4 regions of the Paenibacillus sp. ov031 genome follow, and region 1 is predicted to be linked to each of the others. Evidence: riboswitches for the same ligand, from Rfam matches in the RefSeq annotation. Region 1 holds a riboswitch; each other region holds the start of a gene.

Region 1 (4,339 bases):
ACCATCTGTTGACACCTTTGCTGGGAACCACTATCGCCAGCATCCTGTTCGGTGTAGCCCTGCTGGCTTCAGGCCAAAACTCAACACTCACCGGCACGTTGTCCGGACAGATTGTAATGGAAGGCTTCCTGAACATTCGTATTCCAGCGTGGCTTCGTCGACTGGTTACACGTCTGATCGCTATCATCCCGGCCGTCATCGTAACAGCCATTGCTGGAGAGCACGGAACAGAAGAACTGTTGATTCTTAGCCAGGTTGTGCTGTCTCTGCAGCTACCCTTTGCCGTCATTCCGCTGGTAATGTTTACGAGTGACAAAAAAAGCATGGGGGCTTTTGCCAACAAGCTGTGGCTCAAAATCATCTCCTGGATCATTGCCGGAGTTATCGTTGTCCTGAATGTGTATCTGATTATCCAGACCATTCTGTTGTTCTAGGTTAAACGGAACTACGCGGTATTTTGTCTAAATCAAAAAGGCTGATCAACTCAAGTAACGTACCCCTTGAGACGATCAGCCTTTTATATGTTTGAGCAGCAGCCTAATTATACCGATTAGATCTTAAATACTGCTCTTATTTAGTTGTCTGAATTTTGAGTTACCATTAACAATGGAAGAAGTTCCTCCAGTGATTCAATAGTCCAGTCTGGACGCTCTGCATCCGCAAGCTCCGGCTGGAATCTACCATAACCCTGCAAAATCCGGATCGTGTGCATACCCAGCTTCTTAGCCGGAATAATATCATTATCAATCCTGTCGCCGATCATGACCGCTTCCTCAGGTTTGCATCCCGCCTGTTTCAACGCTACAGCATACAATTCAGGATCAGGCTTGGACACTCCTTCTTCAGCCGAACAGGCCAGCACATCCACATACTTGCGCAAGCCGTAGCTATCCAGCCGATTTTCCGTCCCCGGACTCTGATTGGCAATGATACCAATCTTATAGTGTTGCGACAACGTCTGGAGAACAGCGTCGGCTGACGCAAAGGGGCGCTCAAGCTCTTTGCGGAACTTTAGCTTCTCCTGTATCTGTTCCCGGTGCCCCTCATCGCTGATAAGGGTACGAATAGCCAATTTCATCGGCCATTGCTCGTAATTTCGGTAAGAGGCGGCAAATATATCTCGCACCGTCTGCATCTCCACCTGATAACCGAGCGCACAAGCTTCACGAACGAACTGACCGATAATATCATCTACCGGCTCCCATTCGTCCACGAGCGTATCCCCCACATCAAAGAACAACCATTGTATTCCACGTACATCCGGCACGCCTATTCCTCCTCGTTAGCCACAGGAAATCCATATCCCTATTTCCCAAACCATAAAAAAGAAGACCCACCAACATGCATGAGTCTCCTCAAGTTTCCGTTTATTTATGATTTCAATTATAACAGGCAGCTGACACTGGATCAATCACAGGAATAGTACTAGCCACTAGCCATTCAGTAGAAACCCAACTTCCCCATTCAAGGAATATACAATACGGTCTGCTCCCATTCCCCGATAGATCCCTTTGGGGTGGCTTTGTTCCGTAATGACACACAGGGACTTGGATGTCCAGGAGCGGCAGATCTGCAAATATCGACAGGTCAGGTTTAGGCTATTTTCAAAAATAAAAACATTGCCGACACTACCTTGCGGCAAAAACCATTTCTGAGCAGCAGCTGTGTTCATGCGAATGACATGCTCCACACCGATTCTCCGGAGCCTGCGCTCTTCCCCTGCACTGTTGGTCAGAACGGCAAACGGCATTTTTTTGTACATCAGCAATTTGATAAATTTACGTCCTGCTTCATTTGGAGCAGTCACTAAGATCATCTCTTTATCCATCATTCGTTCCTCCCTTGGCGTGAAAAGACAACAAAAAAGAAGCGTGGGGGACCAAGGCCTCCCGGACGCTTCTTCAATAATCCATAGCAAAAAGACACTATGAACCAGCGTACGGCTTGTTGCCTCTCCCTTTAACGCTTACGAGGTTAGCTGACGGATTCGGGCGCGAGAGTCGCCCTATTTCCGGCTGTCACCGGAAAATTCACCCCATGGATGCCTACTGTCCTAGACAGTTCATCCTGTTGGTTCCCCCGTTTCCCACCCATGAATGAATGGAAACTCAGCGATTAAAACATCGTTCTTTTATAATCATTAATCAGAGCGATATTATCGTTTGTTTCGTTTTTCATGTAAAATTTAATTTAAATTGGAATTACGATATGAATCATACACCCGTGCCATATTGGTGTAAAGTCTGCGCAGATCACCGAATCGACGGATTTTTGCCATTTCACATCAATAATAGCGCTTACAACGTATCCATTCTCTACCCATCTCATCAAAGCTCTCTAATTCTCTCTTTAGCGAAATTCAGGTAGCAAATCAGTCACAGATCATACACGACAGCTTCAAATTAAGTTAAAAAAGCAATATTAATTTTGCATTATTTAATTGTAATCAATATAATAGAAGAAAGAAGAATATGAAATGGAGGCGATTTTCATGTCAGTCTACGACTACAAAGTAAACACCCTTCGCGGTCAGGAAGTTGAAATGTCCAACTATCGTGACAAAGTACTGCTTATCGTGAATACAGCAAGCCAATGCGGCCTCACACCTCAATTCAAAGGTCTGCAAGAGCTTCAGGATAAGTTTAAAGACTCCCCATTCGAAGTTCTTGGTTTTCCAAGCAACCAGTTTGCACAGGAAAAAGGCTCTTCTGATGATATTGCCGAGTTCTGCCAGATGAACTATGGTGTTAGCTTCCCGATGTTTGAGAAGATCGATGTGAATGGTTCAAGCGCTCACCCTCTTTTCCAGCACCTTACCAAAGAAGCGCCAGGCGTACTCGGCTCCAAAGCCATCAAATGGAACTTCACCAAATTCCTTGTGGATCAGAACGGACGTGTTCTGAAACGGTATGCTCCCAAAACAACACCTGATAAAATTGAAGCGGACATCAAAGATTTGCTTAAATAACAAGTAAAGGCCATCCGACCCCAGCAGACAGAATGAGCATGCATTCAGGGGAAACGGGTGACCTTTTTTTGTCTGGCCCATCTGTACTGTAAATAAAACAAAAAAAAGAAGCTTCCCATACGGGAAGCTTCTTCTTTATCGTTCTTATGATGCGGTCGAGAGGACTCGAACCTCCACGGGTATACACCCACTACCCCCTCAAGATAGCGTGTCTGCCATTCCACCACGACCGCATGTCGTAAATAATCGGCAACAAAATTGATTATACCCGGTTCATGTTTAAAAGTAAAGCATTTTTCTAAATATCATTTTAACTGCGCTTTTCCTTCCATAAATCGTATAATCTCGTCATTTTCTCCTACGAAGTGCATATGATTAAATTTAATCCCGTTTGTATACCCGATTAGGCCGATCACTCTACTTTATTTGTATTACCATCCTTCATATCCCTTAGTATAAAGTAACTCATAAAGTTATATAAAATAACACTAAATAGATTTAATATTCAAAAAACAAAGAAACTATTGACAAAAAGCGGATATTTATGTGAATATATATATCATATAATTCGGATTTACAAACATATAGCGAACCAAAAAGGAGTATAAATGTTATTTAACATAACATTTAACGAACCGTAGGAGGCGAAAGATTGTGAACCGTGGGAATAAGCTGCTCGATTATGTCAAACTGCTTGATTCCTCTATCCAGGTCGGAGGGTTCACCCATTCCTTCGGTATGGATGCCCATATCGCTGAAGGTACCATTCGTAGTGTTGAAGATCTCGAATCATTCATGCGCTGTCAATTGCATCCCAGCATCGTGCGTCTGGAAGGTATGGCGATTAAAGGCATATACACCGCCGCAGATCACAAGGACGCATGGCGTACAGCCCTCATCGACAAACTCGTTCATGTCCAGCGCACCCCAGTCAATCTTAGAGAACATGCCTCCATTATGGGCAAACGACTAATTAAGCTAGCTCGCGCACTACACCCCTGGATTGATTTTAGCCATCTCGAACAAACGCTGGCTAAGTATGAATCTGTTGGCTGTCTCCCCACTGTTCACGCCTGGATTAACCACCACCTCGAAATCCCTGTCGAGGAGGCGGTCCTTGGTTATCTGCATTCAGCCATGAGTGCCTGCATAACCGAAGCCTCCAAAGTGATTCCCCTTAACACCGATACAACCCAGGACCTGCTGGTTCGCCTGGCCGCAGACCTGGAGCATGAATGGGATACCGTCAGCGCCTCCGCTGCGGATGGACCGGTACAACCGACCTCATTGTCCATGAAAACGTTGTTTCCAAGCTTTCACATGCTTGGAGCAGGGCTTCACGCATACAGAGCCTAATTCCCATCCCCTTTT
Region 2 (4,339 bases), on a different contig from region 1:
TTTTGTTTATTGACGATATCATTGCGAATGGCGATGCCGCTCGTGGTGTCATCAAAATTATCGAACGTTCGGGAGCGGAACTGGTTGGATTCGGTGTCGTGGTCGAAAAATGTTTTCAGGCCGGAGCGCGCACTATTCGTGAGCAGGGCATCCCGGTTGAAGCGTTGGTGCGCATTCGTTCACTGAACGATGGCACCGTGCAATTTGACGATAACGAATTGTGACTTTTTAAAGGAAAAAGTGCCTATTTTTATAACAATGCCTTTGCATGACCGCTGATTTCATTTATAATGGGGTTATGTTAGGGAGAGGAGGCAACACCATGGGTAACCAACCGGCAACAGAACAATTTTTTATTGATAAGCTGGCGGAATCGAAAGTACATTTTGAGCGTGCCCTGGATTGTAAACATACGGAATTCGATGACCTTTATCCCTATATGATTGAACATCCTCAATTTTTCTGGTACAAACGCTACGTTGCCTGGTCAGAATTGCTGACGATTGTAGGCTTGTGCGAAGAGTTGTCCTTCTCTTGGAAAGAACAATTTACACCGCATCAAGTGGAGTACCTTGAAGAACGTGTGATGTCCGCCAAAGTGCTTGATTTTTGGTTTGAGAAGAACGACAGCAAAGAGCACGCGCAGCGGTAACTTTCAGTCGGGACATACTTTCGAATGACATGACAGTCCAATACAGTCACGTGAGACCTAAATGACTTTTCATTTAGGTCTCTTTTTGTAAATAATTTTTTTGGGAAAGTAGGCGCCATAAATATGATCAGTGATGCACAATTGGATGCACTGCGTTTATCGGGTGAAAAAGTAAGGGTAGTACGGGACGAGATTCAGTCCAATGATGTGACAGGTATTGTAGTGGCTTGGGACGGGGAGCAGGTACTCATTCGCCGTCAGAATCGTCGTGTGGTCAAGCTTGATCGGAATTACCGATATCAATTGTTCAGCGAACCACGCGAGAGCCTGCTCGAAGAATAGGACATGCCTATTTAGGTTCATTTACCATGGATGTTTTGGCATAATTACACCTCTCCGGAGAGAAGATAGGTACAGTGAGAGCTTGTAACATATCAGCCGAGAGGATGTGCGGTAACCATGACACTGATGAATGATAAGGTTCATGCCTATAAAGATCAGATTGGTGAATTAAGCGATGTGCTGCCAGCTGTGGTGAAGTCTTATCATGAGTTCACTGGAGAATGCTTTCAGGCAGGGGCGATTGATGCCAAGACCAAACAGCTGATTGCGCTGGGTATTGGACTGTTTGCGAACAATGAGGTATGTACGTTTTACCATGTGGAAGAGGCACGTGCCAAAGGAGCGACCGATCAGGAGATTATGGAGACGGTTGCTGTGGCTGGAGCGGTAGGTGGAGGCCATGCGCTGTCTCAGGGTGCAATGAGAGTACAGAAGGCTTTACATTAAGTATAGAAGTCTACAGCACACCGGATTTGTAAACAAAAGCCCCAAACAAAGAGGAGGTCCCGGATTCACCCGGAGCCTCCTCTTTGCACTATATCAAATCAAACTTATATTTTGCCCAGCATTTTGTTATACATAAATTGTCCTGTTACCCGGCGTGCTGTTACGTAACGATCATTGAAGTAAGGATTGGATAATTGTGTGATGCTGACACCCTTGCTGCTTGAAGCATGAGCGAACTGTCCGCCCCCGATATATACACCTGTATGTGAAATGCCATTGCCCATCGTATTAAAGAATACCATGTCACCAGTACGCAGATTAGCTTTGGATACCGGAGTTCCGGCCTTAGCTTGTTGCTGGGAAGTGCGTGGTAATTCAATGCTATATTTGTTGAAAATATATCTCATAAATCCAGAGCAATCAAATCCGGCCATTGTTGTGCCGCCCCATTTGTAAGGTATGCCTGTCATGTTGTTAACGACGGTGTTGATACTGCTTGCCTCTGTGCTTGCTGCACCGGATGTAAATAGAACTGCTGCTCCAAAAATGGAGATGATAAGCTTTTTCAAAATTTTTGTTCTCCCTTCGATGCCTACGGAGTTAGCTAAGGGTTCGGTAGAAGGTTCCCTATATTTCCTATGTATAAGAATAATTCACCCAAAATGGTTCCCCCGTTTTCAAACATGAAACTCGGCAAATGAATAATTAAGTTTTTGTAACCTTTTGAAACTATATTGCATAAATGCGAAAATGTCAAACCGATTTTGAACACTTCTTATCATCTCAATGTTAACGGAATTATCGCTATTTATGTAGAAATAACTCGAATATTGGGTTTTAATAGATGACAAAAAAGTAACTACTGTTTCAAATGGAGAAAAATTGGATGATTTATTGGCTTTCTCACATTTCGATTAGACGATACCTATAGGTTAAGATAAAGAATTTGTTACATATTGTTGCAATTATTGACAAAATTTATTGTTTTGCATAGAATTCTTTTTGTATAATCCACTTATTGGATGAAAAGAAATAGTTTGAGTTTAAAAACAAATATAAGGAGGGGAGACGCTCAAGGAAAACAGTTTGCAGAAAATGAATTGGGGAGTGTTCTAAACGATGTTGAAGGCACAAGCAAGGTTTGCATCTTTGGTAATGGCATGTACAATGATTTTCTCTGTTGTCGGAATGGTATTTCAGCCTGCTGCTAAGGTATCTGCTGCAGACGCATCTGGAACGACAGCAAGTATCTCAGATATTTTGAAGAATCAACGTCCTGACGGGGGATGGAAGAAGGATTACAAAAAACAAGTGGTGAGTGGGCCAAATCTACAATTGATAATAAAGCTACATACTCAGAAATTAGAAGATTAGCCAAGGAATTTAAAAAGACAAATGATCCGCGATATTCGGCTGCTGCCATCAAAGGAATCAACTTTTTGTTAAATATGCAGTACTCCAATGGAGGATGGCCACAAGTATACCAGAGCTCAGGCTATCACAAACACATTACCTTCAACGACGATGCCATGATTAATGTCATGTACATGCTGGATGAAGTAGGTGCACGTAAAGGTGATTTCTCATTCATCGACAGCTCTCTTGCGGATCGCAGTAAAAAATCAGTTGCCAAAGGTGTAGATGCTATTCTCAATACACAGGTTGTAGCAAATGGTAAACTGACTGCATGGGGACAGCAGCATGATTCCAGCTCCCTAAAACCTGCAGGAGCAAGGATTTATGAAGTGCCTTCTCTAAGTGCTGGAGAGAGCAGTACGATTGTAAAGTTTTTGAAAACAAGACCGTCGAACTCGAAAATTAAGGCTTCCATTCAAGCGGCAGAAGCCTGGTTCAACAACGTGAAAATTACAGGATACAAGTATGTCAGAGAAAACGGAGATAGCAAACTCGTAGCTGATTCAGGTGCATCGCCAATTTGGGCACGTTTTTACGAAATTGGAACGGATAAACCGATCTTCGTAGGACGTGATGGGGTTGTGAAATACAAACTCAGCGATATCGATAAGGAAAGAAGAGGCGGGTATGCCTGGTATGGCAACTGGCCTTCAAAGATATAATTTATAAAAAGCTTTATCATTGAGGCGAAATTATATTTTTTTTGTTGACACTAATTACCTGCACATGATATATTATCTCTTGTCGCCGCGATATAATTTCTCGGAGATAAGACATACGCGGTCGTGGCGGAATTGGCAGACGCGCACGGTTCAGGTCCGTGTGGGCTAACCCCCGTGGAGGTTCGAGTCCTCTCGACCGCATCATATGTAACACGAAAAAGGTTCCGAGAATGGCATTGCTGCCACTCTCGGGACCTTTTTTATTTGTTTACAGATTTTGATCTTTGCTTTTCCTGATTCTTTTCAACCCATTCCCTCGGCTTGAGCAAAGATGAAGCTTCCATTTGTTTATTTATCCATTAATGGAAATATGTTTGTTCTGCGACGGTTTGCCCCTATATTTCAGGTTAATTGTACGTAAAATACCGAATTGTACCTATCTTGGGAATGCCTCATCCACTATTCTCTTCTCGTGTGGAAGCGCTATCAACAGGAATTTGAATGACCAAATTCAGAGGGGGTAGGGATAATTTGAAACGAATCGGAAAAAGGATGGCAATGTGTTTCATGGTATTTATGATTGCGGCGGTGCAGTTCGGGATTATGGGAACGACAGGTAATGTGGCACAAGCAGCAGATAAGAGTCTGGCCCAAAAGCCGTATATGGGTTGGAGCAGTTACAGCATGCAGGTATATGACGGGCCGGGTAACTGGACATCGGCCGAGAGTATAAAGAAGCAATCGGACGCCATGCGTGAGAAGCTTCAAGCCCATGGATATGAATACATTAATATTGATGCTGGCTGGAACGGTGACGAAG
Region 3 (4,339 bases), on a different contig from region 1:
CAGCTTCTCTGCAGTCTGCACAATCTCATCAATCTGCATGCGCGTAATTGCATCAAAGTGAATCCCCATAATCACGGTCACGGTTACTTTTAAATGTAGGGCAGCCTTACGTGCGAGCCTTTCACACAGCTCTTGCTCTTTATGCCCCGGAATATGCATCGTAGCCCCGCTTACCCGCTCACGGTCTGGATAAAATGTCGCTACTGCTCCAATATGTGATCTGCCTCCAGTTACCATAAACACCTTGTCTTCCCCTGCCTCAATCACCTGTAAACGAACGGAATTTAAGTCGTATGTACTCATCCTGATCCACCTGTCCTTTTCTATTTATATATGGTGGAATTATGGCTCCGATTTAATAAATCAGCAATGAAACATCTCACATTATGCATAAATACGGATGGCCCCGGGCATACCAAAGAGAACGCAATTTGGGAAAAGGAGGCACTAACATGCGTATACGCCTCATAATGTTATCCATCATGGTCATTCTTCTGGGAGGAAGTTACGCTCCTGCTCAGTTATGGGCTTCTTCAAGCCCGCAAACCGAACCTGCTTCGAAGTCTGATTCTTCCGAAGAAGAACAGTTGACTCTGGGACAGCTCAGACAGAAATATGCGGATACGTTCAAAACCAATGGCCCCTCGACAAAAAAGGTCGCACTGACTTTTGATGACGTACCTGATCCACGGTTCACCCCGCAGGTGTTGGATATTCTAAAAAAATACAAGGTGCGGGCTACGTTTTTCATTGTGGGACATCGCGCTGAGAAACATCCGGATTTAGTGAAACGCATGGTAAAGGAAGGGCATATTGTTGGCAATCACAGCTACAATCACCCGGAGTTCAGTAAGCTGTCCATGAATGCATTTCGCAAACAAATCTTACATACCGGGGATATTATTCGGAATCTGGCGGGGTACACGCCCAAAATGATTCGTCCACCTTATGGCGACATTAATGAGCAACAGCTGCAATGGGCAGCCAAACAACATTACAGCATTGTGAACTGGAATGTCGATTCCCTGGACTGGAAGGGCCTCTCCAAAGAGGAAGTCAAACAAAACATCCTGTCGGCCGTTAAACCAGGTTCCATTGTTCTGCAACATGCAGGAGGCGGTGTCGGATCGAAGCTGAGTGGTACCATCGAGGCGTTGCCTGAAGTTATCGAGGAATTGCGAAACCGCGGGTACGAGCTGGTGACTTTGGACGAAATGCTGGAACTGCCAAAGGGTAAATAGGTTTAGATTACGGCAGTCGGATATTCAAAAGGGTGTCCTTCATTCACATTATTGTGATGGAAGAACACCCTTTATTGTTTAATTTAGATTTAGTTGGAGTCACATATGATGATGTGCAGCTACGCTTTGATTTTATTTCAAAATGTAAAGTTCAACATCCTGAATACCAAATGTGCTCACGGATTGCTTGCTGCCAGGAATAAAGATATCGATCTTGTGACCTTTAATGGCACTACCCACATCACGAGCCGTTGCTACAAATGCCTGTTTTGGCAGTCCTGGATGTGTATGACCTGTCACCAGTACCTTTGTACCCAATGGAATGATACTTGGGTCTACTGCAATGGTACCCAATTCAAGCGGATTACCGAAGTAATCCACGGCACCCCATCCTCCATTTTCGGAAGCGTCTGCGGAGTATGCTGTTGCTTTGACGTCGACAGCTTTGCTGTAATCAAACGTTTTACCCCAGGCTTGTACAACTTTACTATCTGCATTAACGTCAAGGCTTGCGGCAGTTACCGTTTTGGCCTCCGTTTTAGCTGCTGCAGCAGAAGCTGTGTTCGTTGTTTTACCAGGGATCGTAATTTTCAAACCACCATAAATGTTGTAAGCTGAAATGTCATTGTTAGCTTTAATAAGAGCGTTAAGTCCAACTCCATATTGTTTGGATAAGGTGTAGAAGGTATCCCCCTCTTTGGCCACATGAACTGAATCAGCATGAGCCGGAACGGCCTGAATGAGCATTGCTGCTGTCAGCAAAGCTGTTGCTGTTTTGGCTATACGTTTCTTGTTAATCATGGTCTTCCTCCCTCATTATGCCTGCGAAGTTAGTTGTCGGATTCGGATGGAGGAAACCACCCTATAGGTTCAATTACATTAATAATTTATGTAGCCCTAATTCACCCCAAGCCGTGTGCAAATGATTCTTCCCCAAGCACACTCTGCATCGTTACATCCCCCACACTCCCAACTCCGGAAGTTTCGGCAGGAACAAATATATCACAACTTTGTAACCAAGAGTCGTAGTAAATGTTACCATCTGGCTAATTCACTTCAATATTTTTGCTGAATTCAAGCGACTTTTTCAAAAATATGTCTATTTGAGCTTATATCGTTGATGACAGAAACGTTACTTTTTATGTAATTCCGTGCGTATTCACACGCAACAAAACAATCCCTGCCGACAGGTCGCCGACAGGGATCTATGAGGGAATAAGAATTCTCATCCACAGTATATATTTTGCATTTTCATCCAATTCATCCTAATGATGACTTGGATGTATTAGAGCACTTTAGCAAGGAAGTCACGTGTACGTGCATGCTTAGGCTCACCAAACACTTCAGCAGGTGTTCCTTCTTCTACAATAACCCCACCATCCATAAACAGGATGCGGTCCCCTACTTCGCGTGCGAAGCCCATCTCATGCGTTACAATAACCATGGTCATGCCGCCCTCTGCAAGCCGCTTCATGACATCCAGTACTTCACCGACCATTTCAGGGTCCAGTGCTGAAGTAGGCTCGTCAAACAGCATGACATGCGGCTGCATCGCAAGCGCTCTTGCAATAGCTATCCGTTGTTTCTGTCCTCCGGACAGCTGATTAGGATAAGCGTCTTTTTTGTCAGACAGGCCAACCGTCTTCAGCAAATCTGCGCAGATTTGTTCCGCTTCCTGTGCAGATTGTTTTTTCACTTTAATGGGAGCAATCGTAATGTTCTGCTGCACCGTTTTGTGCGGGAACAGATTGAAATGCTGGAATACCATCCCCATTTTTTCACGAGTTGCATTAATGTTGTGTTTAGGGTCAGTAATCGAAACTCCCTCAAAGTCAATCTCACCGGAAGTAGGCTGCTCCAATAAGTTAAGACAGCGCAAAAAGGTACTTTTCCCCGATCCGGACGGACCGATGACCACGACAACCTCGCCTTTACCAATTGTTACGTTAATGCCCTTGAGCACATCGTTATTTCCATATGATTTGTGTAATTGTCTAACGTCTATCACTTGCACTCAACTTCCTTTCCAGTCGACCCAGCAGCTTGGACAAAATGAACGTCAGCACAAAGTAAATGGCCGCTGCAATCAGGAATGGATTCATTCCTTGGTACGTAATGTTTTTAACTACACTTGCCTGGTACATAATGTCCACCATACCAATAACCGAGATGATGGAAGATTCCTTGATAATGGTCACGAACTCATTACCGATCGCCGGCAACACCGCTTTGAACGCTTGTGGAAGCACGATGAAGCGCATTGCCGCACCTCTACCCATTCCCAGGGAACGAGCTGCTTCCAACTGGCCTCGATCCACACCCTGTATACCAGCGCGGAAAATCTCGGCAAGATAGGCACCACTATTAATGGATAGTGTGATAATCCCCGCCTGAAGCGGCGTGAAATTAATCCCCAACGTTAGAGCAAGACCGTAATAGATAATCATCAACTGAACCAGCATTGGTGTACCACGAATAACTTCAACGTAAGCTGTTCCGATCCAACGCAGAATTGAAACGTCATGCAGACGTAACAGACAGATGATCAAACCGATAATTACCCCGAATATTACACCGAGTGCAGACAGTAAGAGGGTGTAACCTACGCCTGTTGCATAAAAGCTTTTGTATTCCCAGAACACTTGAAAAATGTTTTGATCTTTTTTCACCTTGTCTGCCATCAACTGGCTTGCCTCGGTAACCAACTGATCGATTTTATTTTCGCTTTTCAGACGTTCGAGCGTTCCGTTCACTGCATTCAGCAATTCCGTATTGCCCTTACGAATCCCGATTGCCGCTTCGGCCTGCTCTTCATCCGGAATAGCCGGTGCTAATCCAATCACATCATCCAGATAACCGGCAGCCACCGTATCTTCAACGATCGCAGCATTTACACGATTGGTCTGCAATTGCAGCACGATATCAGATATTTTATCAAGTGCTGTCAGTTTTGCGCCTGGGATTCCCTGGCCAATCGTTTCCTGAATGGAGCCTTTTTGAACTCCAATCTTTTCATTTTCCAACTCCGCCATGGTTGGATATTTATCTTTATCCGCATTACGAATCATAATGACTTGCTTTGATTTATAATAGGTATC
Region 4 (4,339 bases), on a different contig from region 1:
CTTGCGGCATCGTCGGTTTCGCTTCTTCTGCAACTTCCTCTTTCCCTGGAAGCGTAAACATTAGTACAATAGCTAAAGCGCACGCTGCAAAAAATACCCCGCTCATGATCCATTTGTGCATCCCTTATGTCCCCTCCAGAATGAAAGATCATCTAACTTGAAACTATCCATATCATTATAACGGAACCTGTAGTGACATCATAGCATTTTGTGGTAATTTTTTGAACTAATCACATAACCGGGGACTTTTTGGGGTGATTTCAAGCCCTAGTTATTAGCGTGGACCTTCATAGACCATACAGTAAAAAGGTTTCAAACCACCCGGTGTCTGTCGTTCGTATGTATCCTGCGTAACAAATCCGGCTTTGAGATAGACACGAATAGCCCGGTCATTCCAGGTCAGAACTTCCAGATCAATTTCGTTTGCAGGGTTCCGGCGAATGGCTTCCTGCACAATGGCCGAGACAAAAGCCGTTCCTTGACCATGACCACATCGATCGGGGTGCATGCCAAGTCCGATGCGGGTTACACCTTCAAGCGGGAAGTATTGAGCAAAACCGCAAATCTGCTGATCCTCTCCCAGCACCACCGCATATTGTTCTTTCCGTAGCTGGGGATCGCCGAATTCCACTTCAAGTGCTTTCATCTGCTCCCAGGGCAGCCAGCTATAAATATTATAAGGCGGGTCATACTGCCAATCGCAGATTAGTTCCGCGTGTTCTTCTTGCATGGGCACAACGTGAAACGTCACAGGGGCTTCATCCATACAACTGCACGCTCCTCTCATTGTGAACAAGCTATAATGATTTTGATTTGTCCATATACATATGTCATTCCATATCTAAGCTTGTTTCCACTCTACAAAAGAGGCGTTCATTTGGCAAGTCCTCGTTTTTCAAAAAAAGTGAAACAAAAGTTCCGGTAATTTCGTTTATATTATAGTGGGATGGGTAAAAACATTATAAGAGCACGGACGAAGCAATGAAAAATAACTTTAAAAAAAGTTAAAGTTAGGTTTGGTAGCTATCCCGAACGCATTAAAGGAAACGAAGCACAAAAAAACCGCCGGATACATTCCTGCGGAGAATGTACCAGACGGTTCTATTATGCTTCGTTACAGTAGTGTTATTGTTACAGCATGACGTTGCTCAGCTTGTCCCTAGTCGATGGCCAATGTCTCATATGCGTCCGTGCTCATAATGCGTTTAGCGCCAACATAGCGGTTAGCCCAGTAGCTTTCGCTTAATGCGCTGATTGTAACTCCTTTAGAAGAAGAGGAGTGTGCAAACTTTCCATCCCCTACAAAGATCCCTACGTGCGAGACCCCTTTGCCCGTTGTATTGAAGAATACCAGATCACCTGGTCTCATTTCCATCCGGGATACCGAATCACCCATGTCGAATTGTGAACTCGATTGGCGAGCCAGATCAATGCCCAGCTTGTCGAATACATAACTTGTGAATCCAGAGCAGTCAAAGCCGTTAAGCGTTGTTCCTCCGCTTTTGTATGTAGTCCCCATTGCTGAATCAATAACTTGGTCCATTTTCGAATCTGCGAATGCGCTGCCTGCTCCAAGCGATAATGCGAATGTGAGGCTGAGTACAGCTGCGGTTAATTTCTTCTTAAACAAGAGATATACCCCTTCCAATGCCTGCGAGGTTAGCTTAAGGATTCGGTTGAAGGTCCCCTATGATCCCTCTGTTGCAAGATCAATTCACCCATAACTGGTTCCCCCGCTTCCCAGGTGCTAGGAATTTGGCTATGCTAGTTATGCACCTGCGAAATCAAGAAATGACGATTAAATTTTAAGTAGTTACAAATATGAAGGTAAAGATTACAAAGTTGTTACTAAAAACTCACTGCGATTATTGTAACAGAGGTATATCACTTTGGCAACGTTTAACAACAAAATTAACAAAAAAAACCTCGACCTTTGACGGGGAAAGGTCGAGGTTTGCTTGTTTAACGGCATTTGAAGAATACAACTTTACATAGAGATGGTAACCGTTTTTAACCGTTTAATTTAATCTTTGACCGAGTTGGACTGCCATAGGCGGAAATGGGCACATATTTTCCACAGGCTCAGCAAGCACCGGGCAAGTGGATACGTTTGTTGTAGTATAAGACCAGTTAAGCCGGTTAGTAACCATGAAGCTGAAGTAAAGGCACCAAAGACCAACAGATGAAGGCCGCCCAGCAGGACAGCAATGCCGATTAGAGTGATGACTTGGCGTAGTGCAATCCATATAGCTTGAAACGTACCACGTGCTCCGCCTTCCCCATCGGGAGCTGAGATACCAAACTGCATGTACAGTAGGACATGATGGATAACCCACCCGTATACAATCCAACCAGCAACATAGGGAATACCAGGCAAGAGCAGATGGAGGGAATGAAAACCTTCCATAAAGATGGAATAGAGCCTTGGTGCGAGCCAATAAGCGGGTAGCAGCAGTAATATAGTCCGAATGGTGTGGAGCAACAGCATCGGTTTCCATAAATTTTTGATACCGCGAATGAATGGAATGCGCTCTTCCGAATGGTTATAATGCTGGAGCGAGTAGAGCAGCCCTGCCTGAATGAGTGGGCTAATCATCATCCGTATCAGCAGCATAGCCCCTAAAATCCATAAATAGCGGTGAACCTCCGGATTCGTTGTCAGACCGAGTTGGCTCTCCATTTTAAATAAAATCGTACTGAGTTCCCCTGTATCAGGGTCAGGATAACGCAGGAGCAGCGGAACCACAGCTGACTGCACCATTCGATAAAGAAAGTATCCCCATACTAATTGATAGAGAAATAAGAGTGCCGCAATGAACATATGCTGACGGACGAGAAACCAGCCTTCACGTATTTTCGCTTTCACTGTATCCACCTCACCATGACAGACTTCCGAATATGGCTTCTATAATTTTGGTTGCGCTCATGCTCCAGCGGGATTTAGTTGGCTCATCCAGTCCGGCATTCAGAAAATTGTTCATATGATGGTTCTCCAGCACAATCGTGTACAGCGGATCAGTCATAGCCCAGGAAACAGGGGAAGTATAGGTCAGTTTGTAGGTAATGCGCTCCTCGCTACCATCCCATTCTTTCGTCATGGTTTTCCCATCTTCGAACATAATTCGAACAGGCACCTTCTTATATTCACTGCCTTTTTTCTGCACTGTAATGGACGACTCGTACAACGTTTGACCGCCTTTCAGGATAGGATTGATTGCGATCTTCTCCACTGCAAAGTCAGCCATGCCGTCTCCGTATACATACTGATTAAAATAATCGGTCCAGGATGTACGCGTCACTTGCTCCACGACCTTTTGAAAATCAGACGAAGTAGGGTGTTTGAAGCGGTATTTATTCACATAGGTCGAGAGAATACGCTCCATCGTTTTAGCACCAACCTGTTGTTCTATTCCAAGTAATACAAGCTTGCCTCGTGTGTATACGTTTGCTGCATATTGATTCTGGGAATCAAACTTCCAGGAGTCCTGTGTCAGTGAAGCTGGAGAAGTAATGAGACCAGCTTGTACGGGCAGATTCGGGATAAGTCCGTATTCCTGTTCCATTACTTTGTCTTCTGCATAGGAGGTGAATCCTTCGTCCAGCCAAGCCTCTTCAAATTCATTACTCGCGACCATGCCGTAAAAATACTGATGCCCAATCTCGTGCACAACCGTGCGTTCCAGATCGTAACCAGGAGCAGAATCATCTGCACCGAAGGCGGTGACCAAGGTAGGGTATTCCATTCCCCCTGCGCCATTCCCTGATTTGGGCGGGACAACGATGGACAGTGTGGAATACGGATAAGGGCCAAACCACTTGCTATAATTGGATAGCGCTGCTTTGGCGGCGTAGAAATAACGTTCCTTCAGATCCTCATGAGCAGGGTCGAGATACAGCTTGATTCGAACGCCTGGCACATTGGGAGCAGAGAAGGGTTCTTCTGCATAAACAAAATCAGGAGAGGCTGACCAGGCAAAATCATGCACATCATCGGCATAGAACTGATATACTTTTTCGCCGTTCTTCACAACCGCTTGCTGGGTTGGGAATCCAGTAGCAGCTACTTTGTATGTTTCCGGTACCCGAATACGCACACTATAGATACCGAAATCGGCGTAAAACTCTGAATTACCGTGATACTGATGCAGATTCCAGCCTTCGGTCGTTTGACCTCGTGTGCCTACTGGCTCATATACGCTAAGTTTAGGGAACCACTGACCTGCCATAACGAAATTATCTGCTGTTCCCATGCGGGCAAAAATTTTGGGTAGCTTGACCTCAAATCGGGTGTGAAGCGTGATGCTTTCACCGCCTTTAACGGGTTTGGGCAGCCGTACCT

Evidence for each region. A riboswitch is a leader RNA that binds a small molecule or an ion and turns the genes downstream of it on or off. The one in region 1 is predicted to bind cyclic di-AMP.
Region 2: it holds a riboswitch for cyclic di-AMP, as region 1 does, so the genes downstream of both, BUA17_RS00565 (C40 family peptidase) here and BUA17_RS16420 (HAD family hydrolase) in region 1, are expected to answer to the same signal.
Region 3: it holds a riboswitch for cyclic di-AMP, as region 1 does, so the genes downstream of both, BUA17_RS08865 (3D domain-containing protein) here and BUA17_RS16420 (HAD family hydrolase) in region 1, are expected to answer to the same signal.
Region 4: it holds a riboswitch for cyclic di-AMP, as region 1 does, so the genes downstream of both, BUA17_RS30105 (C40 family peptidase) here and BUA17_RS16420 (HAD family hydrolase) in region 1, are expected to answer to the same signal.

What each region holds. Positions count from the first base shown of each region.
Region 1 covers NZ_FRDO01000003.1:548,763-553,101, forward strand. Annotated here, with positions in the region: gene BUA17_RS16410 (Nramp family divalent metal transporter) at 1-434, shown strand, start outside; gene BUA17_RS16415 (HAD family hydrolase) at 575-1,267, opposite strand; gene BUA17_RS16420 (HAD family hydrolase) at 1,433-1,831, opposite strand; cyclic di-AMP (ydaO/yuaA leader) riboswitch at 1,949-2,124, opposite strand; gene BUA17_RS16425 (glutathione peroxidase) at 2,492-2,968, shown strand; tRNA gene BUA17_RS16435 (tRNA-Leu) at 3,119-3,201, opposite strand; gene BUA17_RS16440 (urease accessory protein UreF) at 3,623-4,324, shown strand.
Region 2 covers NZ_FRDO01000001.1:110,459-114,797, forward strand. Annotated here, with positions in the region: gene BUA17_RS00545 (xanthine phosphoribosyltransferase) at 1-224, shown strand, start outside; gene BUA17_RS00550 (hypothetical protein) at 323-652, shown strand; gene BUA17_RS00555 (hypothetical protein) at 776-994, shown strand; gene BUA17_RS00560 (carboxymuconolactone decarboxylase family protein) at 1,112-1,441, shown strand; gene BUA17_RS00565 (C40 family peptidase) at 1,546-2,010, opposite strand; cyclic di-AMP (ydaO/yuaA leader) riboswitch at 2,016-2,147, opposite strand; gene BUA17_RS31495 (hypothetical protein) at 2,561-2,815, shown strand; gene pelA (pectate lyase) at 2,728-3,519, shown strand; tRNA gene BUA17_RS00575 (tRNA-Leu) at 3,637-3,720, shown strand; gene BUA17_RS00580 (X2-like carbohydrate binding domain-containing protein) at 4,087-4,339, shown strand, end outside.
Region 3 covers NZ_FRDO01000001.1:2,090,975-2,095,313, forward strand. Annotated here, with positions in the region: gene BUA17_RS08855 (prenylated flavin chaperone LpdD) at 1-303, opposite strand, end outside; gene BUA17_RS08860 (polysaccharide deacetylase family protein) at 453-1,241, shown strand; gene BUA17_RS08865 (3D domain-containing protein) at 1,374-2,042, opposite strand; cyclic di-AMP (ydaO/yuaA leader) riboswitch at 2,045-2,241, opposite strand; gene BUA17_RS08870 (amino acid ABC transporter ATP-binding protein) at 2,527-3,249, opposite strand; gene BUA17_RS08875 (ABC transporter substrate-binding protein/permease) at 3,236-4,339, opposite strand, start outside.
Region 4 covers NZ_FRDO01000014.1:27,821-32,159, reverse strand. Annotated here, with positions in the region: gene BUA17_RS30115 (c-type cytochrome) at 1-121, opposite strand, end outside; gene BUA17_RS30110 (GNAT family N-acetyltransferase) at 275-766, opposite strand; gene BUA17_RS30105 (C40 family peptidase) at 1,160-1,630, opposite strand; cyclic di-AMP (ydaO/yuaA leader) riboswitch at 1,634-1,771, opposite strand; gene BUA17_RS30100 (hypothetical protein) at 2,024-2,866, opposite strand; gene BUA17_RS30095 (M1 family metallopeptidase) at 2,877-4,339, opposite strand, start outside.